One region of the Agromyces tropicus genome, then DNA from elsewhere that is predicted to be linked to it. Evidence: predicted binding sites of a transcription regulator. Region 1 holds the regulator's gene; the other holds the start of a gene.
What was found. The regulator HspR, encoded in region 1, represses chaperone genes until heat shock. The targets are predictions, from matches to a motif close to AAGTTGAGTCNNNNNGACTCAACTT.
Positions count from the first base shown of each region.

Region 2: a site for HspR is predicted at 12,713-12,737, ahead of ABD230_RS10485 (Hsp20/alpha crystallin family protein). Genes of this name have one in related genera too.

Region 1 covers NZ_BAAAPW010000002.1:549,490-565,178, reverse strand. Annotated here, with positions in the region: gene ABD230_RS08430 (hypothetical protein) at 1-956, opposite strand, end outside; gene ABD230_RS08425 (mechanosensitive ion channel family protein) at 1,110-1,931, opposite strand; gene ABD230_RS08420 (DUF7144 family membrane protein) at 2,017-2,424, opposite strand; gene ABD230_RS08415 (DUF2017 family protein) at 2,518-3,015, opposite strand; gene clpS (ATP-dependent Clp protease adapter ClpS) at 3,012-3,308, opposite strand; gene ABD230_RS08405 (adenylate/guanylate cyclase domain-containing protein) at 3,372-6,062, opposite strand; gene ABD230_RS08400 (class I SAM-dependent methyltransferase) at 6,132-7,289, opposite strand; gene ABD230_RS08395 (ion channel protein) at 7,299-8,663, opposite strand; gene ABD230_RS08390 (hypothetical protein) at 8,977-9,570, shown strand; gene ABD230_RS08385 (ArsR/SmtB family transcription factor) at 9,608-9,976, opposite strand; gene ABD230_RS08380 (FAD-dependent oxidoreductase) at 10,064-11,464, shown strand; gene ABD230_RS08375 (GNAT family N-acetyltransferase) at 11,461-11,751, shown strand; gene ABD230_RS08370 (metalloregulator ArsR/SmtB family transcription factor) at 11,842-12,738, shown strand; gene ABD230_RS08365 (arsenate reductase ArsC) at 12,805-13,221, shown strand; gene ABD230_RS08360 (arsenate reductase ArsC) at 13,218-13,892, shown strand; gene ABD230_RS08355 (hypothetical protein) at 14,003-14,320, shown strand; gene ABD230_RS08350 (heat shock protein transcriptional repressor HspR) at 14,378-14,800, opposite strand; gene ABD230_RS08345 (DnaJ C-terminal domain-containing protein) at 14,800-15,689, opposite strand, start outside.
Region 2 covers NZ_BAAAPW010000002.1:977,041-992,729, forward strand. Annotated here, with positions in the region: gene qcrB (cytochrome bc1 complex cytochrome b subunit) at 1-357, opposite strand, end outside; gene ABD230_RS10435 (hypothetical protein) at 621-2,666, shown strand; gene ABD230_RS10440 (TetR family transcriptional regulator) at 2,939-3,529, opposite strand; gene ABD230_RS10445 (NAD(P)/FAD-dependent oxidoreductase) at 3,614-5,014, shown strand; gene ABD230_RS10450 (CBS domain-containing protein) at 5,084-5,500, opposite strand; gene ABD230_RS10455 (DUF1254 domain-containing protein) at 5,603-6,541, opposite strand; gene ABD230_RS10460 (MFS transporter) at 6,700-8,109, shown strand; gene ABD230_RS10465 (M23 family metallopeptidase) at 8,217-8,939, shown strand; gene ABD230_RS10470 (DUF2207 domain-containing protein) at 9,071-10,291, shown strand; gene ABD230_RS10475 (amidohydrolase family protein) at 10,356-11,555, opposite strand; gene ABD230_RS10480 (GNAT family N-acetyltransferase) at 11,701-12,588, opposite strand; gene ABD230_RS10485 (Hsp20/alpha crystallin family protein) at 12,764-13,192, shown strand; gene ABD230_RS10490 (hypothetical protein) at 13,442-13,639, shown strand; gene ABD230_RS10495 (immune inhibitor A domain-containing protein) at 13,790-15,689, opposite strand, start outside.

The DNA of each region.
Region 1 (15,689 bases):
CCGAGGATCACGAAGACGCGGGGCATCGAGGGCAGGAAGCGCGGCAGGCCGATCACGATGACGGCGTAGACCACCGCCATGCCAGTGGCGACCGTGTTGTGCACCGCGAAGAACTCGTCGACCGGGAAGATCCCCACGCACGCGAGCAGGATGCCGATGAGCACGAGCCCGTACCGGACGAAGTCCCGACCGCGGCGGTCCTTCTCCGTGGTGGCCGGCAGGCCCGCGGTCGCGTACCTCGCCACGATCGTGACGATCGCGCCGGCGATGACGAGCGTGAGGTTGAACGCGAGGGCCGAGATGTCGTCGGTCATGCCGAGCGCACTGAGGTTCATCTGCCACCAGTGCGGGTCCACGGAGCTGAGCATCGCGGTGAGGACGCCGAACACGAGGAACACGGCCAGCACGATCGACAGGAGCATCGGCGTCATCCGGACCGCGGAGAGGAAGCACACGTAGGCGGTCAGCGCGAGGGCCACGCCGAACAGGAGCGCAGCGGGCAGCGGGTACACCGGCGCGTCGACGAAGCTCTCGTCGAGCACGTCGGCCAGCGCCACCCAGCCGAGCATCGCGATCACGCCGTGCGCCGCGGACAGGGCGATCACGTCGAACCAGTGCAGCCTCGGCGCCTCCGCGCCCCGCGGGCCGGTGGCGCTGCGCGCGGCCGCGGCGTCCTCGACGGCCGGGTCGTCCGGCGCCGGGCCGAACCGCCGGCGCAGCAGCAGGCGCCCGGCGACGAACGCGAGCAGGGCGATGACGGCGGACCCGAGCGCGATGGACATGCCGAGCGAGTCGGGGCCCGAGATCGCCAGGTCGCGCCCCCAGAAGACCAGGAGGCCCAGGGGCGCGGCCACCACGAAGACGACCGCCGCGACGATGAGGGCGGACGACTCGGTCGACTCGGTCGTGCGCGTGGGCTCCCGCAGGATCCGCGCGATCGAGGACGGCTGGGACATCGCTCCTCCGCTCCGCGGTCCCGTCGCGCCGTCCGCCGGCGCGGGCGCCGGGTCCCGCGGCACCAGACTGCCAGTCCGGCGCAGCCGGGTCGAGGACCCCGTCCGGGTCCGCCCGGCGCGCCGCCCGGCCGCGCCGGCCGGGAGCATGCGGTGTCAGCGGCGGTCGGCCTGCACGACCGAGTCCGGCAGCACCGACGTCACCAGCAGCTCGCCGCGCCCGCCGAGCGCGTCCCCGAGCTCCCGGACGACCGCGGAGCACGCGCTCCGGCTCGAGCCGGGATCGTGCCAGACGAGCAGGCGCGCCGTGAGCCGCCCCGCACCGGTCGTCACGGCGAACGCGGTGGGCGCTCGGTCGGCCGGCGCGGTCCGCACGCCGTCGGCCCGGCCGGCCGCCGCGGCCAGTGCGGCGAGTTCCTCGGTCGCGTCCGGCGAGGCCAGCGGCATCCGCACCTCGAGCTCGCTGCGCGAGGCGCCGAAGGCGCTGACGTTCGCGAACGGCGAGTTCAGGAACTCCGCGTTCGGGATGTGGACGGCGCGGCCGTCGTACGTGCGGACGACGACCGCGCGGCTCGTGAGCGCCTCGATGGTGCCCTCGTAGCCGGACGACGTGACGTGGTCGCCGGGCTGCACCGGATGCCGGGTCTGCAGCACGATGCCCGCGGAGAAGTTGTCGGCGATCCCGCGCAGGACCAGCACCACGATGGCGCCGAGGATGAGCACGAGCGCGATGAGCGGCTGCAGCGGGGCGCCGAGGAACGCGAGCCCCACCCCGACGCCGAGGAGGATCACGAACGCGCCGGAGGCGCTGACGATGCCGTCGGCCATCGCCGGCGGGACCCCGGTGAGGCGCGCCAGCAGCGCGCGGACGCCGCGCCGTGCGAACCGCGAGGCGATCCACGCGGCGAGCACCGACGCGACGGCGAAGACGACGTCCCACGGGTCGAGGCTGCCCGTCCAGTCGAGGAGGTCGGTCATGCCGCCACCCTAGTGAGCGCGCGTCGGCGCATCGGCCGCGCACGCGGGCGGGGCGGATGTCGCCACCCGCCCCGCCGCACGATGATCACCTCGCCCTGGCGAGCTCCTTGCCGTGCACGGTGAGCGCGTAGATGACGAGCACGTCGACCGCGATCACGATCGCGGACCACCACGGCTGCAGCGGGAGCACCATGAGGTTCGCGAGCGCGCTGAACGCGGCGAGCACGATCGCGATGACCTGCGCCCATGCGGCGCCGCCGAGCAGCGCGATGCCGACGATCACGAGGCCCGCGCCGACGAGCAGGTGCACCCAGCCCCAGCCGGCCGCGTCGAGGATCAGCAGCTGACCGCTCGACGGCTTCAGGAAGTAGGTGTTGTCGGGGAGCAGGATCGCGATGAACCCCCGGATGGCGTCGATCACGCCCACGAGGATCAGCATCACCCCGGCGAACCACCCCCAGCCGACCCATCCGGTGACGTTCGCGTCGGACATCCGCGTCCCCTTCCGTCCCGCGCGACCTCCGTGGACGCGCTCCCAGCCGCATCGTCCTCCTGATGGACGGCGGGCGGGCGGGACCTTCGGCCCCTACCGGCCGATCGGGTCGAGCACCTCGAGCATCGATCCCTGCACGATCCCGGCCCATTCGTACGCGGCGCGCAGGTAGTCGTCGCGCTCGTCGTCGGCCGGCTCGGCCTCGTCGGGGTCGGTCACGCCGACGCGCTCCGCGAGGATCAGCCGGAGGTCGGTGAGGAAGGTGAGCCAGCCCCATGCCTGCGACTGGTCGAGCTCGATCTCGACCACCCCGGCCCCGCGGTCGGTCGCGGTCGCGTCGCGCACCGACTGGGCGGCCTGCCGCTTGCCGTCGACGAGGCTGTCGCGCGTGTACCGGGTGAAGTCGCGGGCGGCGGCCTGGTCCTCGGGGTAGGCCGACGGGAAGAGCCGGCCGAGCGCCGGGTCGTCGTCGCCGCCGAGCAGCAGCACGGAATCCACCTGGTCGGCGAGCTCGGAGAGCAGCATCGCCTCCTCGGTCTCCAGCACGATGCGCACGCCGTCCGCGCCGCCCTCGCGTCCGGCGACGATCACGGCTCGACCTTCGAGACGGTGGCCTGGAGGCCGTAGCCGTGCATGGCCTGGACGTGCCGCTCCATGGCCTCGCGGTTGCCGGAGGCCACGACCGCGCGCCCCTCGTGGTGGACCTGCAGCATGAGCCGCTCGGCCTCCTCGCGCGGGTAGCCGAAGTAGCTGCGGAACACGTAGGTGACGTAGGTCATGAGGTTCACGGGGTCGTCCCACACGATCGTCTGCCAGGGCAGGTCGGGCCGCACGGCCTCGTCGGCGACGAGGTCGGCGTCGAGCTGCTCGATGGTGGACGTCACCCTCCCAGCCTGACACCTTCGCGGCGCGCTCGCACGTCCCCAGTCGGCCCGACCGACGGGGCCTCAGAGGCCCGGGACGTCGCTCACGTCGCGGCCCAGTGCATAGGCGACGGCCTCCTCGAGGCCCATCGACATGCCCTCGCGATACAGCGGCTGCAGGTCCAGTCGAGACGGGTCGAGCTCGTCGAGCGCGAGCCCCCTGATGCGCGTGATCTCGTGGTCGACGATGTTGGTGCCGGACGCGTTCCGCAGGCCGCGTGCGGCGCCGGCGAGCCGCGCGCCGCGCTCCTCGTCGGCCGACAGGTTCGCGAGGGCGGACGCGAGCGCGAGGAACAGCACGATCGCCGAGACGTCGTGATGGCGGGCGAAGAGCTCGAGCCCCTGCACGAGGTAGTCGGAGGACGTGTCGATGTCGTCGAGCCGCGCCGAGAAGATCGCGACCTCGAACATGCCCCAGCCCATGCCGAACTCGTTGCCGGCGCGGCGGTAGTGGTCGATGCTCTCGTGGAAGAGGTCCAGGGCCCGCTGCACGTCGTCGTCGAGGTCCGAGACGGCGATGCCGCGACCCCAGACGATGTTGCCGAGGCCGTTCTCGTCGCCGAGCCGACGGTAGATCGCCTCGCCCTCGTCGAACAGGGCGTACACCTCGCCCTTCACGACGTCGGGCGGGGGGCCCTCGTCAGGGTCCCCGGTGCGGTTGGCTGCGACGGCCTCGCCGATCGCCGCGTTGTAGATCGCGTTCGCGATGGCCGCGGGATCGCCGAGCTCGCGCTGGATCGCCAGGGCCTCCCGGTACGGCGCGACGCAGCGGTCGATCTCGCCCTGCCACCAGTACACGCCGCCCAGCGCCTCGAGCGCCGCCGCGCGCGATGCGGGCTCGCCGCCGGCGAGCGAGACCACGGTCTGGAGCCGGCTCTTGCCCTCCTGCAGGTGGCCGCGGGACTGCCAGAACCGCCACGACGACGCGGCGAGCCGCAGCGCGAGGTCGGTCTCGCCGTGCACGGCCGCCCAGTCGAGCGCCGTTCGGACGTTGTCGTGGTCGACGTCGAACCGGTCGAGCCAGACCTTGCGGTCCTCGCCCATGAAGTGCGGCACGAGCTCGTCGGCCCACGCGACGTACGCCTCGAGGTGACGGCGGTGCACCTCGGTGCTCGTTCCGCTCGCCTCGAGCTTCACGAGCGCGACCTCGCGGATCACGTGGAGGGTGCGGAACCGGGCGCGCCCGCCGGGCGCGGCGACCTGCCGGAGCAGGCCCTGGTCGACGAGTTCGGCGAGGCCGCTGAGGATGTCGACGCCCACGTCGCCGCAGACCGCCTCGATCTGCTCGAGGTCGGCGCCGCCCGCGAACACGCCCAGTCGCGCGAAGAGCGCCTGCACGGGCGCATCGAGCAGGTCGTGGCTCCACGCGATCGCGCCCTCGATGGTGCGCTGGCGTTCGGGGAGGTCGACGGCTCCCGTGCCCGGGCTCGCGTAGTCGAGCCGGGCGAGGATCTCGGGCACCGGCAGCAGTCGCACGCGCGAGGCGACGAGCTCGATCGCGAGCGGCAGGCCGTCCAGGCCCCGGACCAGCTCGGAGACGGCGGCGGCGTTGTCGTCGGTCACCCGGAAGTCGGGTCGCACCGCGACCGCCCGGTCGATGAAGAGCGCGACCGCATCGGAGCCCTCGAGCGACGCCGGGTCGGGCGCATCCGGGAGCAGCATCGGCTCCAGCGGCAGCTCGTGCTCGGCGGCGATGCGGAGCGGGCCGCGCGAGGTCACGAGGAAGCGCGAGCGCGGCGACGCCGCGACGAGGTCCGCGACGACGGGCGCCGCGGCGATCACCTGCTCGAAGTTGTCGAGGATGAGCAGCACCTCGCGCTCGGCGATCCGCTCGAGGAGCGCGTCGCGCGGCGTGCGGTTGCCCGGTGACGACGAGTCGCCGAGCGCGCGGAGGACCTGCGACGGCACGAGGTCGGCGTCGTGCACCGGCGCGAGGTCGACGAAGAACACCCCGTCGCGGAAGCGGCCGCCGATCTCGGCGCCGACCTGCAGCGCCAGCCGGGTCTTCCCGGTGCCGCCCGTCCCGGTGACGGTGACCACGCGCGACGTCTCGAGCAGTTCGCGCACCCGCGCGCTCTCGGCGCGCCGTCCGACGAAGCTGGTGACCTGGAGCGGCAGGTTGTTCGGCACCGCGTCGAGCGTGCGCAGCTCGGGGAACTCCGTCTCGAGTCCGTCGATGTCGAGCTGGTAGATGCTCTCCGCCTGCGAGAGGTCCTTCAGGCGATGGCGGCCGAGGTCGCGCAGCGCGACGCCGTCCGGGAGGTCGCGTTCGACGAGCGCGACCGTGGGCTCGCTGAGCACGACCTGCCCGCCGTGGGCTGCGGCCGTGATCCGGGCGGCGCGGTGGACGTCGATGCCGACGTAGTCGTCGCCGCCGAGGAGGCCGAGGCCCGTGTGCACGCCGATCCGCACCTTCGGGGCGAACCCCTCCGGCCAATGGTGCGCGATGAGGGCCCGCTGGATCGCGGTCGCGGCGGCCACCGCGGCGACGGCGGACCCGAACGCGGCGAAGAAGCCGTCGCCCTCCGTCTTGACCACGACCCCGCCGCTGCCCGTGATCGCCTCGCGGAGCAGCCGGTCGTGCGCCTCCAGCAGTGCCGGCCAGCGGTCGGCGGCAGCCTGCACCAACCGGGTCGATCCCTCGACATCCGTGAACAGGAACGTGACCGTCCCCGTCGGGAGACGACGACGGCTCGTTGCGGCCGTGGTGGTCACCCTTCGAGGGTGGCACGTCCGGGCGCGGAGCGCATGCCCCAGTTCACGGCATGTCACCCGGCGAGCGCGTCACGGGCGACCCGACGGGGCCCCGTGCCGTCGCACCGACGCCGTCACCGTGAACTTCGGATTGCGCGCCACCTGCCGCGTCGGACCGACGATCCGCTCGAGCAGCGGACGGTAGCGGAGATGCGAGTTCCAGACGCACCAGAGCTCGCCGCCGTCGGCGAGCACTCGGGCCGATTCGGCGAACAGGTGCGAGGCGATGCCCGTGTGCACCGCGGCGTCGGAGTGGAACGGCGGATTCAGCACGACGAGCCGCTCGCTCGCGTCGGCCAGGTGCTCGAGTCCGTCGGCGCGGGCGACGCGCACCCGGTCCGTGACGCCGTTCGCGTCGGCGGTGAGCGGGGCGGATGCCGCGGCCGCGGCGCTCCGGTCCGAGGCGTGCACCACCAAACCCGGGCGCTCGCGCGCCAGCCAGGTCGCGACCACGCCCGAGCCGCACGCGAGGTCGACGGCGGTCGGCGCGTCCGGCACCGCCCCGCCGAGCACGCCGAGGAGGAACCGCGTGCCGATGTCGACGGCGGTGCCCGCGAACACCCCGCCGTGCGCGACCACGACGAGTCCGAGCCCGTCGTCGCGGCGCGCTCGCGGCCAGGACGGCGCGGCGGGCGCGCGCTCGGCCCGGGGCCGCGACGCGACGAGGGCCCGCGACTTCTGTCGCGCGTGGGTGACGTCGACGCGCTCGAACCAGGCGCCGAGCACCTCGTTCATGGCGAGCGACATGTGCTTGATCCGGCCGCCGGCCACGACCCGCACGTCGGGGTCCGCATGGCGCGCGACGAGCCCGGCGACCTCGTCCAGGCGATCGAGCGAGCGCGGCAGGCGGAGGAGCACGAGGCGGGCTCCGGTGACGAGCTCCGGCGAGAGGGGGCTGCTGCGCGGGCGGTCGCGCTCGGGGACGCCGAGACGGGCGGCGTTCTCGGCGAGCGCGCGCTCGCCCGTGATCGGGTCCTGGTGCACCCGCACGCCGCGCGCCCCCGCGTCGACGGCACCGAGCGCGAGCGCGCCGTAGGCGTCGTCGATGACGACGACGCTGCCCGGTTCGTCGCGGAGGGCGGCGAGCGGGTCGGCCGCCTCGTCGAGGATGAGCCGGTCCGCGGCATCCGCTGCGGCGAGGCCGGGCGCCTCGAGGTCCGGCCGCCGTCGGAGCGCGTCGAAGTCCACCTCGGAACCCTATCCGCGCTCCTCTCGCTCCTCGTGCTCCTCTCGCGGCTCGGGGCGGGCGTCCGCCGCGGCCGCCGGATCGGCTCCCGGCGCTCCGGCCGCGGACGTTGCGGGCGGGATGATCCGGAACTCGGGCGCCTTGGAGACCAGCAGCCAGGCGGGCAGCACGATGGCGCAGAGCCAGGCGAGCAGGCTGATGTCGCCGGAGACGGCGATCGCGAGGAACAGCGCGAGCCAGCCGTCCCTCGTCACCACGAGCAGCAGGCCGAGCAGCCCGCACGCCACGGCGAGCGCGAGCGGCACGTCGGGGATGATCGCGTGGGCGAGCATGCCGAACGCGACGCCGACGAACGCCGCGGGGAAGACGCGTCCGCCGCGGAAGGCGGCGCTCGCGGCGACGAGCAGCGCGGCGACCTTGACGACCACGATGAGGGCGAGTTGGCCGGCGTCGTACTGGTCGGGGTCCTGAAGGAGCTCGCCCATCTGCTCGAGGCCCTTGAACAGGGTGATCGGTCCGCCGAGCATGCCGAGGAGGCCGAGCACGAGGCCGCCGGCCGTCGCGATGAGCACGGGCTGCCGCAGTCCGTGGAAGGCGCGGTGGACGAGCGGGAACAGGAACGTCGCGATGAGCCCGAGCACGACCGCCGCGACCGCGATCAGGACGCCCCAGAGGAGGTCGATGGGCTCGAGGTCCTCCGGCGGGATGCTGAACTGCAGGGGCGGGGCACCGAGGAGGTGCATCGTCAGCGCCGCGGCCGTGGCCGAGGCGAGCGGCAGGAACAGCTTGTCCCAGAGGGCGCCGCCGCCGCGGACGGCGGCGAGGATGCCGGTGAACAGCAGCGCCGCGGCGACCGGCGAGCCGAACAGCGCGCCGATGGTGCCGGCGCCGGCCATGAGCATCGCGAGCCGCGGACCGATCCGGGGCATGAACCGCCCGAGCGCCGCGACCGCGATCGCCACGTTGACCGCGATGATCGGGTTCTCGGGGCCGAGGCTGACGCCTCCGGCGAGGCTGAGCGCCGTGACGAGGAGCAGCCCGGGGAGGGTGCGCAGCGGAAGCGGTTCCGAGACGAGCTCGGTCGTGGCCGAGTCCGGGCCGCCGTGGCCCGGCAGGAACTGCAGCGCGAGGCCCACGAAGAGGCCGGTCGCGGTGAGCACCACCACGATCCACCAGCCGTCCGAGGGCACGCCGAGGGCACCGGGGAGGGCGGTCCACACGAACTGCTCGACGGTCGAGGCGATGAGGTCGAGCGCCCTGAGCATGAGGGCGGAGGCGATGCCCACGAGCGCCGCGGGGATCGTGAGGAGGGCGAGCTGCCCGGGCGTCGGCGCCGGCATCGGCTGGGCCGCCGGGTCGTCGGCCGGCTCGGTCATCACGACTCCCCCCTGCGCACGGGCGTGCCCCCTGCGCCGCCGCACCCGCCGACGCGGGCCCGGCCCCTCCGTTCACCATAGGGCTCGGCGGATGCGGCGCCCAGACCGGTTTGCTACCCTCGGCCCCCGAATGCACGACATGGCGGGGCACCAGGGGGAGCGCCGCGCGGCGAGGGACTCGACCACGCGGCGTTCGTCGTCTGCGCCCTCCGGTCGCCGAGCCGCTCCGACCGGCCGTCGGTCCGCGACGCGTCCCGCCCGCCGCCGTCACCGCGCGGGCGCCGCGCTCGCCGCGACCGCGGCCGTCGCCGGGATGCTGGCCACGCTCGCGCTGGCGCCGCTGCCACGGGCGGACTCGCCGGTGGCCGAGGCGTCGGCCACGAGCCTGTCGCCCTTCGTCGGCGACGTGCAGGAGATCCGGGTCGACGGCGACGTCGCCCCGGCGGCCGTCTCGCGCGAGAGCTACGCGAGCGCGACCGGACCGGAGACGCTCGTGAGCTCCGGCACGAACTACGACTGGGCGAAGCTGGTGCTCGTCTCGGGCGGCTGGCCGCTGACGGACGAGAACGTCCGGCTCATGGTCGAGTGGATGCGGGAGGAGAACGGCCCCGACAACTGGTGGAACCGCAACAACCCGTTGAACAACGGGTACGGTTCCGGCGGCGGCAGCGGGCTGGGCAGCTACGACACGCTCGTGACCGCGGCCGAGTACGCGGCGTCGAACCTGCAGAAGCGGTCGTTCTACGCGGACATCGTGGCCGGCCTCGAGGCCGGCACGTCGGCCGCCGTCACGGCGCAGGCGATCTGGGCCTCGCCGTGGGCGTCGAGCCACTACGGCTACGGCTCCTGGTGGTCGACGGCGCCGGTCCCGGTCGTCGCGGCACCGGCGTCGGCCTGGGGCCGCTGAGCGGCGTCGGCCTGGGGCCGCTGAGCGGCGTGCGGCCTCAGCGGGTCGCGTCGGCGGGCACCTCGGCGAGCAGCGCCGCGAGGTCGTCGAGCGCGCCGGGCACGAGGGCGTAGTACGCCCAGGTGCCGCGCTTGCTGCGGGTGACGAGGCCCGCGTTCGCGAGGATCTTCAAGTGGTGCGACACGGTCGGCTGGCTGAGCCCGACGGGTTCGACGAGGTCGCACACGCACGCGCCCTGGCCGTCGGCGGCGGCCACGATCGAGAGCAGCCGGAGCCGCGTGGGGTCGGCGAGCGCCTTGAAGCGGCTCGCGAGCTCGTCGGCTCGGCCGACATCCATCGCCTCGGTGACGAGCGGGCTGCAGCAGACCGCGCCGGGGGTGGGCGTGAGGTCGAGCATCGTCGTCATGGTCCCCATCGTAGCCCATATATTGACAAACTTCGATGTAAGGGCGATGCTGTGCATCGAAGATCATCGATATCCGAGAGGCCCGCCATGACGCTCGTCCATCCCATCCGCACCGCCGACCGGGCCGACGCGCTGACGTCCCTGCCGGTGGCGATCATCGGCGCCGGCCCGACCGGCCTCGCCGCGGCGGCGCACCTGCTCGAGCGCGGCATCGACGTGACGGTGCTCGAGGCGGGCGACGAGGTCGCCTCGAGCGTGCGCGACTGGGGCCACATCCGCCTGTTCTCGCCGTGGCGCCTGCTCGTCGACCCCGCCGCCCGACGGCTGCTCGAGGCATCCGGCTGGACCCGTCCCGACGAGGACCGCCTGCCGACCGGCGCCGAGCTGGTCGAACGCTACGTCGCCCCGCTCGCCGCGCTCGAACCGCTCGCCTCGCGCATCCGGACGGGCGCCGAGGTCGTTGCGGTGACCCGGCAGGGCAAGGACCGCACGCGGACCGCCGCGCGCGCCGCGACCCCGTTCCTCGTCCGCGTGCGCACCGCCGACGGCCTCGAGGACCTCACCGCGCGCGCCGTCATCGACGCGTCCGGGACGTGGCGGACGCCCAACCACCTCGGCTCGAGCGGCCTCGACCCACTCGGGTTCGACGAGGTCGCCGGCGACGTGACGCACGCCCTGCCCGACGTCCGCGGTCGAGACCGCGATCGGTTCGCCGGGCGCCGCGCGCTCGTCGTGGGCGCCGGCCACTCGGCGGCGAACACGCTCCTGCACCTCGCGGCGCTCGCACGCGAGGAGCCGGGCACGCGGATCACGTGGGCGATCCGCAACGCCACGGCGGTCCGCGTGACGACCTCGGAGGACGACGGCCTCGCGGCACGCGCGACCATCGGGCGGCGCGTCGACGACCTCGTCGCCGCCGGCCGGATCGAGGTCCTGGACCGCTTCGAGATCGTTCGGCTCGGCCGCGCCGACGACGGCGCCGTCCGGGTGGTCGGGGCGCGGGCCGGCGAGCTCGTCGAGCACGACGCCGACGTGATCGTCAACGCGACGGGCTTCCGGCCCGACCTCGACCTGCTCCGCGAGATCCGGCTCGAGCTCGACGACGTCGTCGAGGCGCCCCGGAGGCTCGCCCCGCTGATCGACCCCAACGTGCACACGTGCGGCACGGTCGAGCCGCACGGCTTCGCCGAGCTGCGCCAGCCGGAGGACGGGTTCTTCATCGTGGGCATGAAGAGCTACGGCCGAGCGCCGACGTTCCTGCTCGCGACGGGATACGAGCAGGTGCGGTCGATCGCCGCCTGGCTCGCCGGGGACCTCGCCGCGGCGGCGGACGTGCGGCTCGAGCTGCCCGCGACCGGCGTGTGCTCGACGGGGCTCGCGACCGCCGATCCCGACGGCGGCGCCGCCGCGTGCGGCAGCGCCGGCGTCGAACGCGGACCGGCGCCCGCCGCCGCCTCGGCCTCCGTGGCCGACGGATGCTGCGGGTGAGCATCCGGGGCCTCGTCGATGCCGACTGGCCCGGGGTGGCCGAGGTCTTCCGCCAGGGGATCGCGACGGGGGACGCGACCTTCGAACCGGAGCCGCCCGACTGGACCACGTTCGACGCGACGCGGGTCGAACGGCCCCGGCTCGTCGCGGTCGAGGGCGACCTCGTGCTCGGCTGGGCGGCGGCCGTGCCGGTCTCCGCGCGGCGCGCGTACCGCGGGGTCATCGAGCACTCGGTCTACTGGCGCGACACGGTGCTGATCGAGCGCCGGGCGCACCCGATCGCCTGACACGGAGGGTCGGTCGCCACCTCGGGGCCCGTCGGCCTGTCGGGCGGGGCCACGGCGTCCGTGCCGGCACCGTCCCATAGACTCGCATCTATGGAGACGGGCGGGGCGGATGCCGCGGCCGGCGGCCTCTCGCTGATCGCCGAGCCGACGCGCGCCCGCATGCTCGCGCTCATCCTCGCGAGCCCCGCGGGCCGGGCGACCGTGACGGGCCTCGCGGCCGAGCTCGGCCTCCGTCAGCCGACCGTCTCGCACCACGCGAGGCTCCTGCTCGACCACGGCGTGCTCGAGCGGATCCCCGAGGGTCGTCGCGCCTGGTACTCGGTGGCGCCGGGCGAGGTCGATCGGGTGCGCGACCTGCTCGGCACGCCGTCCGTCGCGACCGCTCCGGCCGAGGACGTCGTCACCCGCATCGTCGACGACCTGGCACTCCGCTTCGCGGGCACGTTCGGCCGCGAGACGGTGGCCCGCTACGTCCGCGAGAGCCTCGACCTCGTCGCCGGCCACGCCGCGGGTTCGGCCCGGCTCGCCTCGCGGGCGGCCGGATTCGCGGCCGAGCGCCTCGCGGCCCTCGCCGCGCAGCGCGCCGACGGCGGCGGCACGCCCTCCGAGGTGCTGTTCGTCTGCGTGCAGAACTCCGGCCGCTCGCAGATGGCCTCCGCCATCCTCCGGCAACTCGGCGGCGACCGCGTACACGTGCGGACGGCGGGCTCCGAGCCGGCGGCCGAGGTGAGCCCGGCCATCGTCGCCGCGCTCGACGAGATCGGCGTGCCCGTGGGCGGCGAGTTCCCGAAGCCGCTGACCGACGAGGTCGTCCGGGCGGCCGACGTCGTCGTGACCATGGGCTGCGGCGATGCGTGCCCGGTGTACCCCGGCATCCGGTACCTGGACTGGGAGCTCGACGATCCGGTCGGCCGTCCGTCCGACGTGGTCCGCGGCATCCGCGACGAGATCGACGCGCGCGTGCGCGACCTCCTCGCGTCGCTCTGACCTCGACATCGCATAGATGCTGATCTATGCTTTCTTCAGACCCACCCCAGCGAATCGAGGTTCCCCGTGTCCGAGAAGCCCACCGTCCTGTTCGTCTGCGTCCACAACGCCGGACGGTCGCAGATGGCCGCCGGCTGGCTGCGCGAACTCGGCGGCGACCGCGTCGAGGTCCTGTCGGCCGGATCGGCGCCGAAGGACGAGATCAACCCGGTCGCGGTGCAGGCCATGGCCGAGGAGGGCGTCGACATCGCCGGCAACACGCCCAAGGTGCTCACCACCGAGGCCGTCGAGGACTCGGACGTCGTGATCACGATGGGCTGCGGCGACGCCTGCCCGGTCTTCCCCGGCAAGCGCTACGAGGACTGGGAGCTCGACGACCCCGCCGGGCAGGGCATCGACGCGGTCCGGCCCATCCGCGACGAGATCCGCCGCCGGGTCGAGGGACTGCTCGGCGAGCTGCTGCCCGAGAGGGCCCGAGCGTGAGCACCCGCGACGGGCAGCTCGCCCTCGACGACCCGCACGCGGTCCTCCACCGCGGCGCCGAGCGACTCGCGGCCCACTACGACGGCATCGTGAACGCCGAGACCGTCGAGCGGACCGTGTTCGAGTCCTACGCCGCACTCGCGCGCACCGCGAAGGTCTCCGTGCACCTGCCGAGCCTGGCCGCCAGGTTCGCGAATGAGCGACTCACCGCGCTCGCGCAGTCGAAGGGCGCGATCCCGAAGCCGGTGCCCGAGGTCCTGTTCGTCTGCGTGCAGAACTCCGGCCGCTCGCAGATGGCAGCCGCCCTCGCCCGCGAGCTCGGCGCGGGCCGCGTGCACGTGCGGTCGGCCGGGTCCGAGCCGGGCAGCGGCATCCTCCCGTCGGTCGTCGCCGTCATGGCCGAGCAGGGCGTCGACCTGGGCGAGGAGTTCCCGAAGCCGCTGACCGACGACGTCGTGCGGGCCGCCGACGCCGTGATCACGATGGGCTGCGGCGACGCGTGCCCCGTGTATCCCGGCAAGCGGTACCTCGACTGGCGACTCGACGACCCCGCCGAGCTCGACCTCGACGGCGTCCGCCGGGTCCGCGACGAGATCCGGCGGCGGGTCGAGGAGCTGCTCGCCGAGGTGCTGCCGGCCCCGGTCGCGCACGGCGCAGGTCCGACGGCCTGACGGCCCGACCACGTTCGCGAGGCGGCCCGAGCACGGCCAGGAAGCCCCGCGAACGAACCGGGGACCCTCGGACCCTCGACGCGCACCGTCGCGCGTGCGATCATCGCCGCATGACGCCAGACGTCGAGCCGGTCGGACCCGGCGCCACCGCCCGTGACTGGGCAGGGCTGCTCTTCATCTTCGGGGTGCTGGTCGCCGCCGTCTGCGGCGGGCTCCGGATCCTCGCCGACGGCGCCGTCGGCGCCGACCCCGCTTCGGACGCCTGGCTGTGGCTCGTCGCCGTCGTCACGACGGCGTCCACGGCCGGCCTCGCGGCGCTCGTGCGTCGGGAGTACCGTCGCGACCGGCGCTTCGCACTGGGGCTCGCGCTCATCGCGGTCGGCGTGGGCGCCACGGCCGTCATCTGGGCCGTCATCGGCGCGGCCTGAGCGCAGTCCGCGGCCGGTGACTCACGGCCGAACGCGCGCCTCCGCGGTCGGGGCGCGTCAGCCGCGCTCGAGCGGGCGCCACACGACGACGGCGTTCTCGCGCCGCACCCGCGTGCCCGCGCGGAGCGAGACGACCTCGCCCTCCGAGCCCGCCGCGAACACGCGGCGGCCGGGGCGGTTCAGCATCTCGTCGGCGAGCGCCCGCTCGAGCTCGCGGACCCGCTGCCGCAGCTCGTTCACCTCGTTCTCGAGGCCGAGCACGCGGCGGATGCCCTCGAGGCTGACGCCCTCGCTCGAGAGCTGCTGGATCTCGCGGAGCTGCGCCACGTCGCGCATCGAGTAGCGACGGGACTTGCCCGCGGTGCGCTTGGGCGAGACGAGGCCCATGCGGTCGTACTGGCGGAGCGTCTGGGGGTGCATGCCCGCCAGCTCGGCGGCGACCGAGATGACGAACAGCGGGCTCTCGCCGTCGACCTGCATCAGGCGCTCCGGGCCTTCGCGAGGAGGTCGTCGCGCGGATTCTCGTCGGGCAGCTGCGCGGCGAACTCGCGGAGCTTCTCCTCGGCGTCCTTCGACAGGTGCGCCGGGACGGCCACCTGCACGACGGCCAGCAGGTCGCCCGTGCCCTTCTTCGTCTCGACGCCGCGGCCCTTCACGCGCAGCACGCGGCCGCTCGGCGTGCCGGGGGCGACGCGCAGCTTCACGGGCTCGCCGCCGAGCGTCGGCACCTGGATGGTGGCGCCGAGCGCCGCCTCCGCGAACGTGACCGGCACGTTCACCCGCAGGTTCAGTCCGTCGCGCTCGAACACGGGGTGCTTGCGGACCGACACCGTGAGCACGATGTCGCCGGGCTCGCCGCCGTCGGGCGAGGGGTGCCCCTTGCCGCGCAGGCGGATCTTCTGGCCGTCGGCCACGCCGGCGGGCACGTTGACCGTGATCTCGCGGCCCTCGGCGGTCTGCAGCGTGATGCGGTCGCCCTTGGTGGCGGTGATGAAGTCGAGCGTCGTCGACGCCGTGACGTCACGTCCGCGGGTCGGACCGCCGAAGCCGCGGTACCCGCCCGTCGGCTGGCCGAAGCGGCCGCCGCCGAACAGCCCGCCCAGCAGGTCGTCGTAGTCGCCGCCACCGCCTCCGCCCTGGCGGAAGGTGTAGCGGGTGCCGCCCTGCTGGCCGAACATGCCGCCGAAGACGTCCTCGAACCCACCGGATCCGGCCCCGCCGGGGGCGGTGAAGCGCGCCCCGCCGCCCATCGCGCGGACCGCGTCGTACTCCTTGCGCTCCTCGGGGTCGGAGAGCACCGAGTTCGCCTCGCTGATCTCCTTGAACTTCGCCTCGGCCGCGGCATCCCCCGGGTTCTGGTCGGGGTGGT
Region 2 (15,689 bases), 430 kb from region 1:
CGCCCAGTGGTGCGCCTGCCGCATGAGCAGGCCGCCCGGCACGTCGAACGTGATGCGCATCGTGGAGGCGTACGCCGCCGACACCTCGGCGCCGCGCAGCGGCGCATACGTGCCGCCGTACGTGCGCGGGTCGCCCGACGGCACGTAGAAGAACATGAGCCAGACGCCGGTGACGGTGAGCACGACGAGGCACGCCATCGCGACGACGCCGAACAGGTTCGTCCAGTGCGTCGGCACCACGCGGCGCTCGAGGTCGGCCCGGATATCGCGGACGCGCCGGCCGAACACGGTCTCGTCGCCGAGGCGGGCGGCGAGCCGGTCGGTGATCGAGTGGTGCGGGGTCGTGGTGCGGCGCATGTGCGGGCTCCTCAGGTGTTCCGTCGCACATACGACCCCGCAGGCCGCCGGGCTGTGACATCCGCCGCCCCGATGTCCCCCGTGCAACGACCTCGCATCAGGTTCGGGCATGCCGGGTCAAGGGGCGACGGCGAACGCGCCGAACACGTACCATCGGCGATACGCGAGCGACCGCCCGCACCGCCCCCACGTCCCCCGACGTCCCCCACACCCCCGCGAGACGCACCCTGACACGACGCACCAGACGCACCACGGAGTCCCTGTTGAGCGCCCCCGCAGATGACGACCCGATGTCCGACCTCGCCGATGAGCACGTGCCCGAGACGGACGCCGTTCCCGCGCCCGCGCGGGCCTGGTGGACCGAACGGGTGAACAGCACGAACGCCGGTTCCCACGCGCGACGCCGCGCGACCGGGCCGGTCGATCTCCCGAAGCCGGTCGCACAGGTCGAGCCGACATCGGACCGCCGCCGCTACTTCCTCAGCTGCTTCGAGCCGGGCGGCGAGTTCGAGGCCGTCATCGTCGCCGTCACCGACGGTGGACGCCGCCGCTACTTCACCTCGCACGACGGCGCGCGCCTCGCCGAGGTCGACGAGATGTCGTTCGAGCAGCGCCGCAAGAGCGGCACGCGCTCGATGCTCGAGATCGACGAGCGCGAACTGCGCCAGCTCGAGGACGAGCTCGACTTCGTGCGCCCGATCCGAGGCCGCGATCCCGTCGCCGAGGCGGCGGCCGAGGCCGAGGCCGCACTCGAGGCCACCAGCCCGATGGCGGTCGTCCCGGTCGGGGCAGCGGATGCCGCGGCGCACGCCGCGCCCGACGAGCCGCCCGCCGACCCGTGGGCCGATCCCGTCGACACGGACGCGGACGATGCGGACGACGCCGAGCTCGACCACGCCGACGTGCCGGCGCCCGTCTCCGCGGGCATCCCGGCGGCCACGGAGCCCGACCTCGCGGAGGCCGGCGACCGGTCGGACTCGATCGACGACGCGGACGCCGCGACCGCGACGCCCGGGTCGTACGACCAGCCCGAATCCGCCATGGAACCCGAGGACGCCGACGACGAGTGGCCGCCTCGGGAGCCCGCCGCAGCAGAGCCCGCGCCCGCCGCAGCCGACCCCGCGCCCGAAGGCTCCGCGGCCGCGGCCGCGGCGCCCGAGGCCGCCAACTCCGATCCCGAGTCGTCGACCGCGTCGCCGGATGCGCCGAGCGACGACCCCGAACCCGCCACGGAACCGACGCAGGAGCCCGCCGCCATGACCCCAGAGCCCGCGCCGGCCCCGAGCCCGATACCCGGTCAGCCCCAGCCGGCCGCAGCGTTCCGCATCGGGTCCATCTCGATGCCGCCCGCCGCCTCGATGCCGCCCGCCGCGGCGGCGCCGACGGACATGCCCGAGATCGTGCCGCCCGTCTTCCCGCCCATGCCGCAGACGGCGTCGTCGGCGAGCGAGCCGGATGGGTCCGCGCCGAGCCCGAACGGAACCGCCCCGGCGGCTCCCGCGGCCGAGCCCGTCGCCGCAGCGCCCGCCGACTCCCAGCCCACTCATCAGGCCGAGCACGTCGCCGAGCCGGCGCCGTGGGACTTCCGCGCCTCCGCGGCATCCGCTGCCGCCGCGGGCGCCGCAGCCGGCGCGGCCGACGCCGGTACCGCGGCGGCCGCCCAGCCGGCCGCGCCCTTCCGTCCCGAGCCGCCGCACCACGACCACGTCCGCGGCGAGCACCTCCGGCCCGAGCACGTGCGCCCGGAGCACCTCCGCGATGGGCACGGGCACCCCGAGCACCTCCGCGCGGACGCGCCCCGCACGACCTTCGCCGCGCCCGCGCCGCGCACCGCCCCGCCGCCCGCCGGCGAGCGCCTGGCCGTGCCGGACGCGGTCGCCCAGGTCGCCCTCGCGAAGGGCATCGCGTTCGTCGCGCACCGCGGACGCCTCGACAAGAGCGGCACGCCGTACATCGACCACCCGGGCCGGATCGCCGAGCGCTTCGACCCGGTCGAGGACCCGATCGCATCGGCCGCGGCGTGGCTGCACGACGTACTCGAGGACACGCCGATCACCTCGCGCGAGCTGCTCGAGGCGGGCGTGCTGCCCGCGATCGTCCAGGTCGTCGAGCTGCTGACGCGGCGTGCCGAGGTGTCGCCCGACCAGTACTACGCGGGCATTCGGCGGCATCCGGTCGCACTGCGGGTGAAGCTCGCCGACATCGACGACAACACCGCGCCCTGGCGCCTGCGCCGGCTCGACTTCGCGATGCAGCAGCGGCTCGCCGAGAAGTACAGCTACGCGCGCCGCGCGCTCGGCGTCGACTAGCCGGGGACCTTCGGCCCGTTCGCGCCCGGCCCGCGCGGGAGTACCGTGACCTTCGGAACCGCACCGACGCGAACCACGCGTCGTACCCGGAGGCGCGGTTCGGCCCGATACGAGGTCCGGTCGAGCCGTGAGGTGAGAGCGGGAGCACAGGGTTTCAGGCGGCCCTCCCACGGGGTTGCGCCAAGCAGAACACGGTCGGTCCCACCCGCCACCGGACCTCTCGGGCTCCACGGCACGCCGCCGGTGAGCGGCCGCGTGCGTGCACGCGCGGGTCAGCCGGCGCCGGTGCGCCCGAACACCAGCGTCTCGAGCAGCAGTTCGAGCGAGCGCTGCACGCGCGCGTCGGGCCAGCCCTCCGGATCCTCGACCGACTTGACCTCGTACCCGCGGCAGTAGAGGTAGAGGATGTCGGCGATGCGTGCGGCCTCGTCGCGGTCGGCGGCGCGGGCGCCGTCGAGGAAGCTCGCGTAGGTGGCATCCGTCACCGAGCGCAGCAGCTGGTAGGCGCGGTCGTGGCCGGCCCGGACGTCGGCGATGACCTCGATCCAGAGGCTGCGGAAGACGGTCTCCTCGGGGGAGGTCGTGCACATCCAGCGCGCCTGCGCGGCGAGCCGCTCGACGCCGAGCAGGTCGCCGAGGGCGTCGTGTCGCTCGTCGTCCCAGCGGGCGCGCGCGTGCTCGAGCGCGTTCGCCATGAGCTCGGCGCGGCTCGGCACGAAGTAGGTGATGAACGCGGTCGACCGCCCGAGCCGTTCGGCGACGGCGCGGAGCGTCACGGCGTGGGTGCCGCGCTCCTGCGCGACCTCGACCGTCGCCCTGGCGATGTCGTCCAGGCGTTCGGCGGCGTCGACCTCGGCCGGCATCGGCCCTCCTTCGTTGACAACCCGATGCGATCCACACTAGTTTCACAACGGCGTTGTAAAACAGTGTTTCACGAAGGAGCGCGGATGGGCGCGAACGGCACGGACGGCACCGAGCACACCACCAACGGCGGCGTCTCGTTCTGGATGCAGCAGGTCGGCGTGCCGACGCCGCGACCCGCGCTCGCGGGCGACGTCGACGTCGACGTCGCGATCGTCGGCGGCGGCTACACCGGGCTCTGGACGGCGTACTACCTCAAGCGCGACCAGCCCGACCTGCGCATCGCGGTGCTCGAGCAGCGGTTCGCGGGCTTCGGGGCCTCCGGCCGCAACGGCGGATGGCTCACCAACTCGGTCACGGGCGGCCGCGAGCAGTACGCGAGGAGCCACGGCCGCGACGCCGCGATCGCACAGCAGCGCGCGCTCAACGACACCGTCGACGAGGTGATCCGGGTCGCGGCCGCCGAAGGCATCGACGCCGGCATCCACAAGGGCGGCGAGCTCGAGGTCGCGACCGCCCCGGCCCAGCTCGCGCGCCTGCGCGCCGCCGCGGCGGCCGAACGCGCATGGCCCGCCACCGACGTCGAGGAGCTCGACGCGCGCGAGACCGCCGCCCGGGTCGACGTGTCGGGCGTGCTCGGCGGGCTGTGGCATCCGCACTGCGCCCGCGTGCACCCCGCGAAGCTCGCGCTCGGGCTCGCCGCGACCGTCGAGCGGCTCGGCGTCACCATCCTCGAGGGCACGCGCGTCACCGAGATCGCGCCCGGCGAGGCGCGCACCGAGCACGGCACCGTGCGCGCCGAGCACGTGCTGCGCGCGACCGAGGGCTTCACGCCGAACCTCTCCGGCGAGCACCGCACCTGGCTGCCGATGAACTCGTCGATGATCGTGACCGAGCCGCTCGCGGCATCCGCCTGGGACGAGATCGGCTGGAACGGGCGCGAGACGCTCGGCGACTTCGCGCACGTCTACATGTACGCGCAGCGCACCGCCGACGACCGCATCGCATTCGGCGGGCGCGGCGTGCCGTACCGCTACGGCTCGCGCGTCGACCACGACGGCGCGACGCAGGCGCGCACCATCGAGAGCCTCGCCGCGCTGCTGCGCCGCTTCTTCCCGGTGACGGCGGATGCCGCCATCGAGCACGCCTGGGCCGGCGTGCTCGGCGTGCCGCGCGACTGGGCCGCGACCGTCGGGCACGACCCGGCGACCGGGCTCGGCTGGGCGGGCGGCTACGTCGGCACGGGCGTCACCGCCACGAACCTCGCCGGACGGACGCTCCGCGACCTCGTGCTCGGCCGCGACACCGACCTCACCCGCCTGCCGTGGGTGAACCGCCGCGCAAGGCGCTGGGAGGTCGAGCCGCTCCGCTGGCTCGCCGTCCAGGCCATCTACACCGCGTACCACGCGGCCGACCGCGCCGAGTTGCGCGGCCGCGCCACCACGTCGCCCATCGCGAAGGTCGCCGACCTCGTCGCCGGGCGCTGAGAGTTCGTTCCCGCCGCGACCGACCGCGTCGCCGCCGAGCCGGAGAGGATGCCGCGACCGGGATCCCGGTCAGGCCGCGGGACCGTGCGCGACGTCCTCCCCGGAGCTGTCCTCCGCCAGGCGGCGCGTGACGTCCGCCAGCGTGATGACCCCGACCAGGCGGCGTCCGTCGACGACGTGCAGGGTCCGGATGCGGCGCTGCTGCATCATCCCGATCGCCTCACGGATGTCTCGGTCCACGCCGATGGTCGCGGGCGCGCGGCAGGCGAGCTCCCCGACTCGAGTCGCGTTCGGATCGGCGCCGTCCGCGACGCATGTCGTGACGATCTCGTGCTCGGTCAGGACGCCGCGCAGCAGCTCCTCGTCACCGCAGACCGGCAGCGAGCCGATATCGAGGTCCCGCAGGATCCGCGCCGCGTGGGCGACCGACTGGGTCTCCGTCACGTACGCGGGGTCGGGGGTCATCAGGTCGCGTGCGAGGGTCATGATCCCTCCCTTCGACGTTCGTTCGGGTGCGATCAACCAGACAGGGTACGTCGATCGCCACCCGGCCGCGCCGGGGTTGACGCTCGTGGCGTGCGGCGTACCCTACGCCGGCTCGACCGACGGGAACGTCCAGGTGCCGTCCACGATCTCCTGGTGCGGCCGGTACATGCGCACGATGTAGTTCCAGCCGTCCATGATGCCGATGCGGTTCGGGCGTCCGTCGTCGGGCCCGCCGAAGTTCACGGTGACGCTGCCGTCGTCGTTCGGCGTCGCCGTGACGCTGTTCACGCTGACGAGCCCATCCGTCGCCTCCATGTAGCCGGCCGGGTTGTAGACCGTGATCGACCAGAACGCGTCGACGGGCACGTCGCGGACCGTCAGCGCGTACGCGCCGACCGGCAGCTTCGGCTCGACGTTGACGTAGAAGGCCTCGGAGGTCGGAAGGCCGCCCCAGCCGGCGGCCGTCCCCAGCAGGTGATGCACCGGGTCGACCTCGCCGCGCCGGCCGAACGCGTTGGTGAACCCGCTCACGCCGCGCGCGAGCTCGAGCAGCGCGTTGCGCGTCGCGGTGAACGAGGCGTCGTCGTAGTCCGGCATGGGGAACGCGTCGCCGGTCGGGGCGTCGAGCCCGAACGCGTCCTGCAGCGCGTTCACGGCGGCGATGTCCGCATCGTCGGCGGGATCGACGAGCACGCGGGGCACGAGCACGGCCCACTGCGTACCGACCTCGTCGGCGTGGACCCGGTGCTCGCCGGGCTCGCGGAAGATCATCGGGACGTAGTGGTCCTGGCTCACGACCATGACCGACAGGTAGCGGTCGCCGGCGTCGGGCAGGGTCAGCGTCACGCCGTCCGACACGTCGACCACGGCCATGCTGTAGAGCGTGTCGCGGTTCTGCCGGATCACGGGCTGGTTGTCGATCGGCGTCGGCACGCGGTTGTGGACCCACCTCCCGGTGCCGCCGGCCTGGGCGGCGAGCGCCGCGAACATGCGGTTGGTCTCGGCGCGCGCGAAGGTGTCGACAGTGACGTGTTCGGCCATCGGTTCGTCCCCCTGATCCACTGACGGTCGCGCACAGCCTAGGGGCGGGGCGGGTGCGCCGCTAGGACCTCGGGCCCGAGTGCGGCGGCGCCGGAGGTCGCGCGGCGGCGCGCGTCATCCGCCGTCGCCGTTTCGGGTACCGAAGTACCGTGGATCGCGTGAACCCGCCCATGCCGTCCGCGCCGACGCGGGTCGGCGTGCGCGGCGCGGCCGCGATCGCCGGGCTCGTGCTCGCGACGTTCGGCGCCGTGCTGCCGCAGGCGATGAGCGCGCCGACGCTCGCGCTCACGGCCGAGTCGTACGGCACCACGGTCGCCGAGTCGAGCTGGGCGCTCACTGCGACGCTCATCGTGGCGGTCGCCTCGACGCCGGTCCTCGGTCGCCTCGGCGACGCGTTCGGGGCGCGACGGATGCTGCTGATGCTCCTGCCCGTCGTCGCGATCGGCCTCGTCATGGCCGCGCTCGCCCCCGACCTCGGCTGGCTCATCGCCGGCCGCGCCGTGCAGGGCCTCGCGGGCGGGGCGTTCCCGCTCGCGATCGCGTGCGTGCCCCACCTCGTGCCCGAGCGTCGCCGCGCCGCCGCCGTCGGCCTCATCACCGCGACGTTCGCGACGGGCACCGGGTTCGGCGTCGTGATCGCCGGGCTGCTCGTCGACCATGTGGGGGTGCGGGCGCTCTCGTGGGTGCCGCTCGCCTTCCTCGCCGCCGCGGAACTGCTCATCGCCGCGTCGCTCCCGCACATCCCGACCCACCCCGACGTGCACATCGACGTGCGCTCGGCGCTGCGCCTGTCGCTCGGGCTCGCGGCGCTGCTCGTCGCGCTCACCGAGGCGCCGCAGTGGCCGCTGCCCGCGGTGGCCATGGCCGGATGCCTCGCACTCGGCGCCGGGCTCATCGCGGCCTGGCTCGTGCGCGAGCACCGCAGCCCAGATCCGCTCGTCGATCCGCGCACGCTGCGTCGGCGCGGCGTGTGGTCGACGCACCTGACCGCGATGCTGCTGGGCGCGACCCTGCTCGGCAGCTTCGTGCTGCTGCCCGCGTTCGCGGAAGCCCCGGCCGAGACCGGGCGTGGGCTCGGACGGACGGTGACGGATGCCGCGCTGCTCCTGCTCCCGGCATCCCTCGCCATGCTCGCGGTCGGCCCGCTCTCCGGGGTGCTGCGCCGCCGCATCGGCACCCGGGCGCCCGTGCTGCTCGGTGCCGTGACCGCCGCCGCCGGCGGGCTCGTGATCTTCGCCGCGACGCGCGACTTCGCGGCGCTGCTGGTGGGCACCGTGCTCCTCGGCGCGGGCATCGCGGTCGCCTCGGCGGGCATGGTGAACGTGCTCGTCGACCAGGTGCCCGACGACGAGGTCGGCGTGACGACGGCCGTCAACGTGGTGGCGCGGCAGGTCGGCGGCGCGCTCGGCGCGGCGGGGGTGGCGGCCGCGCTCGCCGTGGGCGGCACCGGGCCGGAGGCCGCGGACTACGGTGCGGCCTTCGCGGTGCTCGTCGTGCTCGCCGGGCTCGGGGTGCTCGCAGCGATGCTGATCCCGGCGCGCGCGAGCGCGGGCGCCGACGCGCCCTGAGAACGCAGGAGATTCCGGGGCATGGGCGTCGTATGCGGCCCATGAGCCGGAATCTCCTGCATCTTCGCGGCCGCATGGGGTCGCCGGGCACGGGTAGCCTCGCCGTGATGACGATCGCGCCGGAGGACGCCGTGGTGGTCGACTTCCCGCTCCGCGGCGAGGGGTGGCTGGCCGTCACCACGCCGGCCGCGCGCGTGCCGAGCCACGGGACCGACCTGCTCGGGCAGCGTTACGCGTACGACTTCGTCAGGGTCGACGCGCGGCCCGGGCGGCACGAGCACCCGGCGAGCGGATGGCGCGTGGCGATGGCCGGCGCGCCGACGCGCGAGTTCCACGCCTGGGGTGCGCCGATCCACGCGCCGTTCGACGGCGTGGTGGTCTCGGCGTCCGACGGCATGACCGAGCGTGAGCGCGTCGGCTCCGCGCTGCGCGAGGCGGCGCGCGCGGCGCGCAACGCCGCTGCCTTCACGCCCGCGCGGATTCCCGGGATCATGGGCAACCACGTGCTGCTCCGCGCCGAGCACCTGCGCACGCCGGCCGGCGGTGACGTGTTCGGCGGCATGGCGCACCTCGCGCCCGGCAGCGTCGCCGTCCGGCCCGGCGACCGCGTCCGCGCGGGCGACGTGCTCGGCCGCGTCGGGCACACCGGCAACTCGACGTCGCCGCACCTGCACATCCAGCTCATGGACTCGACCGACCTCATGTCGGCGCGCGGCATCCCGCTCGCGTTCCGGGGGTACGAGGTCGCCCGCGGCGGGGCGTGGACGCCCGTCGACGCCGGCATCCCGGCTCTCGGTGAGCGCCTCCGCTCCGCCTCGACGGCGGGGTGATCGACGCGCTGCCGACCGCCGCGGCATCCGCTCGGAGCGTGCCCCCATCGGGGGGATGCCGGAACGATCCGCCGGGGGAGTAGCTTGCGGCTCAGCGGCACGCATCGTCGCGCCGAGGCGGGAACGTGCTCATGGAACTCGCTGCGTCGTCCGGGGGCGATCTCGGGATCGCCCTCCTGCCGATCATCGCCATCGCGGCGGCACTCGTCGCCGCCGGCGCCGTCGGGTCGCTCATCGTGTCGTGGCTGACCCGTCCGCGCGACGACGTGGACCCGTCGACCACCGACCCGGAGGCGGTGGGCCTGCTCGCGGTCGGGTACGTCTCCGGTGCGGCGTCGAACCGATGGTTTCCCGCGGCCGTGGTGCAGCTGGCCACGACCGGCGCCATCACCTTCGAGGATCGTCGCCGGATCGACGGTGACGGGTCGCCTGGCGACATCCGGCTCGTCTACCGGTCCGACCTGCCGACGGCGCATTCGCGCGGGGCCGTCGACGACGCGGCGGACCTGCTGATCGCCGTGTTCTCGCCCGGCCTCAGCGGCGGGTCCGACGTGGTGGCGCACGGCGCGAGCGTCGCGGCCGACCGGGTCGTCCGGCGCAACGGCAACCTCGTGTGGATCACGCGTCGGCGCTTCGGCGAGGCGGCCGCCGTGTACCGGGAGCGCCGTCCGACCGGACGCTTCCGCGCCGCGCTCATCGGCGGGGTGCTCGCCATCGGGGCGGGCTGGCTCGCCGTGTTCCTCGGCGAGGGCGAGGTCGAGGCGCTCGGCTGGATCCCGATCGGGATCGGGATCGTAGCGCTCGTCGCGCGGGCGCTGATGCCGCGATGGATCCCGCTCAACGCCGCCGGGCTCGAGCTGCGCGAGCACGCGGCGCAGCGCCGCGAGCAGCTGGCGGCGACCGACGTGCGCGACCCGACGACCGCGGAGGCGCTGCTGCCGTGGGCCGTGCTGTTCGACCAGGCCGAGCTCGTCGCCCGCATCGCCGAGGTGCTCGGCGTCGGCGACGCAGCGCCGGCGTGGTACTCGAGCGCCGACGGCTACCGCGCCGACCGGGTGGCGTCGTGCCTGGCCGTCGCGGCCACCGCGCTCGTGCAGCCCATCACGGTCGGCGGCGGCTCGGACGACGGCCGGTTCGGCGTGCCGCTCACCGAGCAGTACTGGCAGGCGAACCTGCGGACCGGCTACTTCTGGGACAACTCCCGCTTCGGCGGTGCCTTCTCCGACGGCGGCGGCGGTGCCGGGGGCGGCTTCGACGGGTACGGCGGCGGGTTCGACGGCGGCTACGGCGGGTTCGACGGCGGAGGCGGCTTCGACGGCGGCGGTGGCGGCGACGGGGGCGGTGGGCAGTAGTCCGACGCGTGCGGCATCGGGCGGCCGGTGCCGCCTCGGGCCGGTCCGACTCCGGCCGGGCCGATCACGCGGTGACGAACGCCCGCCCGTAGAGTTCCTCGGCGTTCCGCCACGCGATGCCCTCGGCCACGCGGAGCGCCTCGGCCTCCGGCCAGCCGTGGTCGTCGACGTCGCCGCCGAGCACGCGCGCCGCGGCATCCCGCCAGAGCCTCGCGCCGAGCAGCACCCGCTCGGGAACGCCCCACGCGTCGGTCGAGAACAGCACGCGCCCGAACGGCGCGAGGTCGAGCGACTGCCGGACCACCGTCTCGGCGTTGGCGCCGAGGAACCCGACCGCGAGCCCGACGTCGAGGAACACGTGCGGGAAGACGTGGGCCAGCCAGCCCGCCTCTCGCACGTACGGGTACGAGTGCAGGAACGCGATGCGCCCGCCCGTGCCGGCGGTGGCCGCGACGAGCGGCTGCATGCGGGCGGGGTTCGCCTGCTCGAGCACGAGGTCGGCGTCGCCGAAGCCGGCGTGCACCTGCAGCACCGCGCCGCGCTCGAGCGCCCACCAGATGAGGTGCCGGATGATCGTCGGGTCGACGAGGCGGGGGTGAGCGGATGCCGCGGCGGCGCCGTCGCCGTGATCCCTCGGGCTGAGACGCCGACCTGCCCGCACTTCGGCGTGCCAGGCGACGGATGCCGCGAGCACGTCGCGTGCGGTCGGCCGCGCCGGGTCGAGCCCGAGCCCGCACCGGTGCGCCGCGACGGTCTTGTACCCGACCGCATCGACGGCTGCGGACTCGAGCGCCGTGCCGAGGCGCTCGACGAAGTCGACCCCCGAGTCGGCCTCGCTCATCGCGCGCTCGGCGATCGTCTCGAGCCGCGCGATGCGGAACGTCGGGGCGTCGGCGAGCCGCGACATCCGCTCGTCGGGCATGAGCAGGTCGGGCCGGAAGCCGTCGTCGACGAGGTACGCGCGGATGCCGGCGGCGCCGAGCAGCCGGCGTGCGACCTCATCGGCGCCGAGGGCGCGGCGCGCGGCGAGGTAGTCGTCGGGGTCGGCGAACGGGTCGAGGCCGAGGAGCGGCGCGCAGTGCCGGCGCAGGGCGAATCCCTGCTGGCTGTCGAACACGTCGGCGGCCGTCGGGCGGTCCGACTGCGTCAGGGCGGCGAGCACCTCGTCGTCAGAGGGATCGGGCAGCAGCCCGTGCACGTGGTGGTCGACGAGCGGCATCCGGTCGATCGCCGCCCCGAGCGGCTCGACGGTCTCCGCGCCCATGCCGCGATCCTCTCGCGATCGGACCGGGTCCGCCAGCGCGGTCCGGCCCGCCTCCGGGCCCGGTGCATGAGATTCCGGCCGATGGCCGCCCAGCCGGACCCATCGCGCGGAATCTCATGCTTTCCGACGGGAGCAGCCCGACGCCTCAGGCGAGCCGCTTCTCGAACCAGAAGTCGGCGTACGGCTCGCCGTTGAAGTCGGGGATCTCGTCGTAGCCGTGCGAGCGGTACATCGCGATCGCCTCGGTGAGCGAGCGGTTCGTGTCGAGCCGGACGACGCCGACGCCGAGCCGAGACGCGACGGCTTCGACCTCGCGGAGCAGCCGTCCGCCGAGCCCGAGTCCGCGCACGTCGCGCGACACCCAGAGCCGCTTGATCTCGGCGGGATCGTCGCCGTGCAGCTTGAGGCCGACGCAGCCGACGGCGGTGCCGTGCAGGAAGGCCACGAGGAAGGCGCCGTTCGGCGCGGTGAACTCGGGGTCGGTCGCCTGGCGCGTGCGGCCAGGGTCGAAGCCGACGTCGAACCGCTCGGCGAGCTCGGCGAAGTACGCCGCGATGCTCGTCCGCGCGGCGGGCTCGGCGGGGTCGACGATGCGGACCTCGACGGCCGACGCGGTCATGAGCCGCCGCACCTCGTCCATGGCGTCGAGCAGGCGCGTGCGCTGCCGTTCGGTGAGGGGGTCGAGGATGCCGCCGACCAGGTCGTCGGAGAGCCGGTCGAGCTCGCCGCACTCGGCCGTGCCGCGCTCGGTCAGGCTGACGACGCGCACGCGCGAGTCGTCGGGCGAGGGCTCGACGCGCACGAGCCCGTCGCCCTCGAGCGCGCGCAGCTGCCGGCTGAGGTAGCCCGAGTCGAGGTCGAGCCGGTCGCGCAGCTCGCGCAGTTCCGCGCCGCCGTCGCCGGACGAGCCGATCTCCCAGAGCAGCCGCGACTGGCCGAGCGGCCGCCCGCGGGCGAGGTAGCCGTCGTCGAGCGCCCCGATCCGCTCGGTGACGGTGCGGTTGAAGCTGCGCACGCGCGCGATCGCGTCCATATCTCTGACCTTAGTCAGGGATCGCATCCTGCGCCGCTTCGCCCTCGGCGAACAGCCCGCGAACGTGGTGATCCAACGCCGGACGACGCTGGCACTCTGATATCGAGAGTGCTAATCTGAACTCAACTTGAGTCAAGGTGACTCAACTCTAGAACTCCATCGAGAGGAGACGCTCATGGCCATGACCTGGGATCCGTTCCGCGACCTCGACCGCCTCGCGGCCAGCCTCGTCGACACGCGACAGGGCCCGCGGATGATGCCGATCGACCTGCACCGCGACGGCGACCACTACGTCCTGTCCGCCGACCTGCCCGGGGTCGACCCCGGCTCGATCGACATCGACGTCGACGGCCAACTGCTCACCATCCGCGCCGAGCGCACGCTGCGCAACGACGACGTGCAGTGGCTCGCGCACGAGCGGCCGAGCGGCTCGTTCCTGCGCCAGCTCACCGTCGGGGACGGCATCGACACCGCCGGCATCAGCGCGCACTACGACAACGGCGTGCTCAGCGTGATCATCCCCGTCTCCGAGCGCGCCAAGCCGCGCAAGGTGGAGGTGCGATCGAGCACCGAGGAGCCGAAGGAAGTCGCGAGCGGCAGCTGACCGGCCGGCCGGCGTCGCCGCGGGGGCGACGCCGGCCCCGGTTCCATGCGCGGACGGCGGTACGGGTGCACGGCGTCCGACCTGCCGTCCGCGCGTCCCTGGACCCCGTGCTCCCTAGGTACCTCAGGCCCGATCCGGGCATGCCGGATCGCCAAGATAGGGCACCCTCCCGATCCGGCGGACCCACCTCAGCGAGGAACCTGAGTGCAGGTGGTCAGCCACCGCCGGACGCACGAAGGGATCGGGATCATGGACCTCGCACACGGCTTCCTCGCACAGCAGATGACCGCGCACGACCAGCGCACCGCCGAGTTCGCCGCCGAGCGCCGCCTCGCGGTCGCCGAGCGCCGGCGCGCCGCACGCGCGACCGCCGCGGCACGCCGCGACTCGTTCGTCGCCGGGCTCCTCGCCCGACTGCACCCCGGGCAGGCGCGCGAGGCGCACTGAGCCTGCACCGGCCGCCGCGGCCGCACCGGCCGAGCGGCCGCCCCGGCAGCCCCGGCCGAGACCACGAGGCCGAGACGACGAAGACGGGCCCGCCCCCCAAGAGGGGACGGGCCCGTCGTGTCATCCGTGTCGGATGCGGTCGGCCTCAGCTCACGGGTTGACGACGTGGACCGTCATCGTGCCGCCCGTGGTCTGCGACGTCACCGTGACCTCGACGCCGTGGCCGGCGAGGATCACGCCGCCCAGCGGGTTCGACGAGTGGAAGAACGCGTTCGGGTCGGCGTCCGTGAACGTCGCCGTCTGCGTCGTCGTGCCGTCGGAGCCCACGGCGCCGACGTAGTCCACCGTCTGGTTCTTGCCCTTGCCGACGAGGACCTCCTTGTGCAGGGTGACCGCGTCGATCGTCTGCAGGCCGAAGGTGGCGTCGAACGGCTGGCGGCGGTTGCTCGGCGCCGAGCCGTCGGGGTAGGTGAACTTGGCCGGGTGCGAGTCGACCGGGAGCGCGAGGCCGTGGCCCTGGTGCTCGATGGTGTTGTTGTCGCCGTAGGCCTCGTCGATCGCCCACACGAGCATGCCGTCCTGGAACGGGAAGTGCTCGACGTGGTCGGGAGCCGTGTAGCCCGTGTCGAACTGGTACGGGCCGTGCTCGAGCGTGGCGTCGTAGTCGACGTAGGTGCGGTTCTCGACGAGGTAGTAGCGGTCGCCCTCGCTCGTCTCGGTGCCCGTGCTGCGCTTGAAGCCGCCCGCGGCCGTCCAGCCGTTGTCGCCCGACTCGACGTCGTCGGTGAGCAGGGTGGTGCCGCCGCTCTTGATGACGATGTCGTCGAGGAACGCGCCGGCGTAGTGCACGCCGCCGTCGGTCTGGTACCGGAAGCGGAACTGCACGTCGCTGCCACCCGGGATCGAGTAGCGCAGCGTCGACCAGCGGCCGTTCGACGAGCCGTCGAGCGGCTTGCCGACCTGCGTCCAGTTCGCGCCGCCGTCGGTCGAGTACTCGGCGTACAGGTAGTCGTAGCCGGCCTCGATGTCGTACCAGGCCTTCGCCGTGACGGTCGCCGAGCGCACCCCGGTGAGGTCGAGCGAGCGGGTCAGCGTGGTGTTGAGGTCGTCGGCGCTGCCGGTCCACCAGGCGTAGTCGCCCGAGTTCGGGGTCGTGTACTGGCTGGTGATGCCCGCGTCGGGCACGTCGATGACGAGCGCCTGCTCCTGGCCGTCGGCCTGCAGCGCGGCGGGGCTCAGGGTGAACTCGCCGGCGTCGCCGGCGCCCTCGTTCACGACCGCGTAGTCGAGCCAGCCGAGCTGGAGCTTCTCCCACGGGCCCATGTAGTCCGGCTTGGTGCCGATGTCGACCGTGCCGTCGCCGAGCCACGAGCCGCTGGACATGAGCGTCCAGAACGCGGTCGAGTTCTCGCCGCCGGCCGTGTCGTAGAAGTCGGGCAGGCCGAGGTCGTGGGCGAACTCGTGCGCGAAGACGCCCAGGCCGCCGTTCTCGGCCTCGACGGTGTAGTCGCCGATCCAGTAGCCGGTGTCGCCGATCTGCGCACCGCCGAACTTCACCTGGGTGCCGTCGACCGTCGGGCCGGTCTGGCCGAAGTCGGTCGAGTTGACGTACCAGCGGTGCGACCAGATGGCGTCCTCGCCCTGGGCTCCGCCGCCGGCGTCCTCGCCCTCGCCGGCGTGCACGGCCTGGAAGTGGTCGAGGTAGCCGTCGGGCTCGTTGAAGTCGCCGTCGTTGTCGTAGTCGTACCGGTCCCAGACGTCGAACGCGGCGAGCTCCGCCTCGATGTCGGCGTCGGACTTGCCCGCCGCCTTCTGCGCGTCGTACCAGGCGTTGCCGGAGTCCTCGATGAACTGCCAGGCCCCGCCGTAGTCCTCGACGCTGTTGTCGCCGTAGGTCGAGGCGTTGCCGGGCACCTGCACCCAGTCGCTCACCTCGCCGTCGACGGTGTAGTTGCCGGAGGACTGCTTCGTGTAGAAGTCGGCGAACGAGTCGCCCGGACCGAAGAAGAGGTCCTCGTAGTACCCCTGGTTGAAGTCCTCGCGCCAGTGC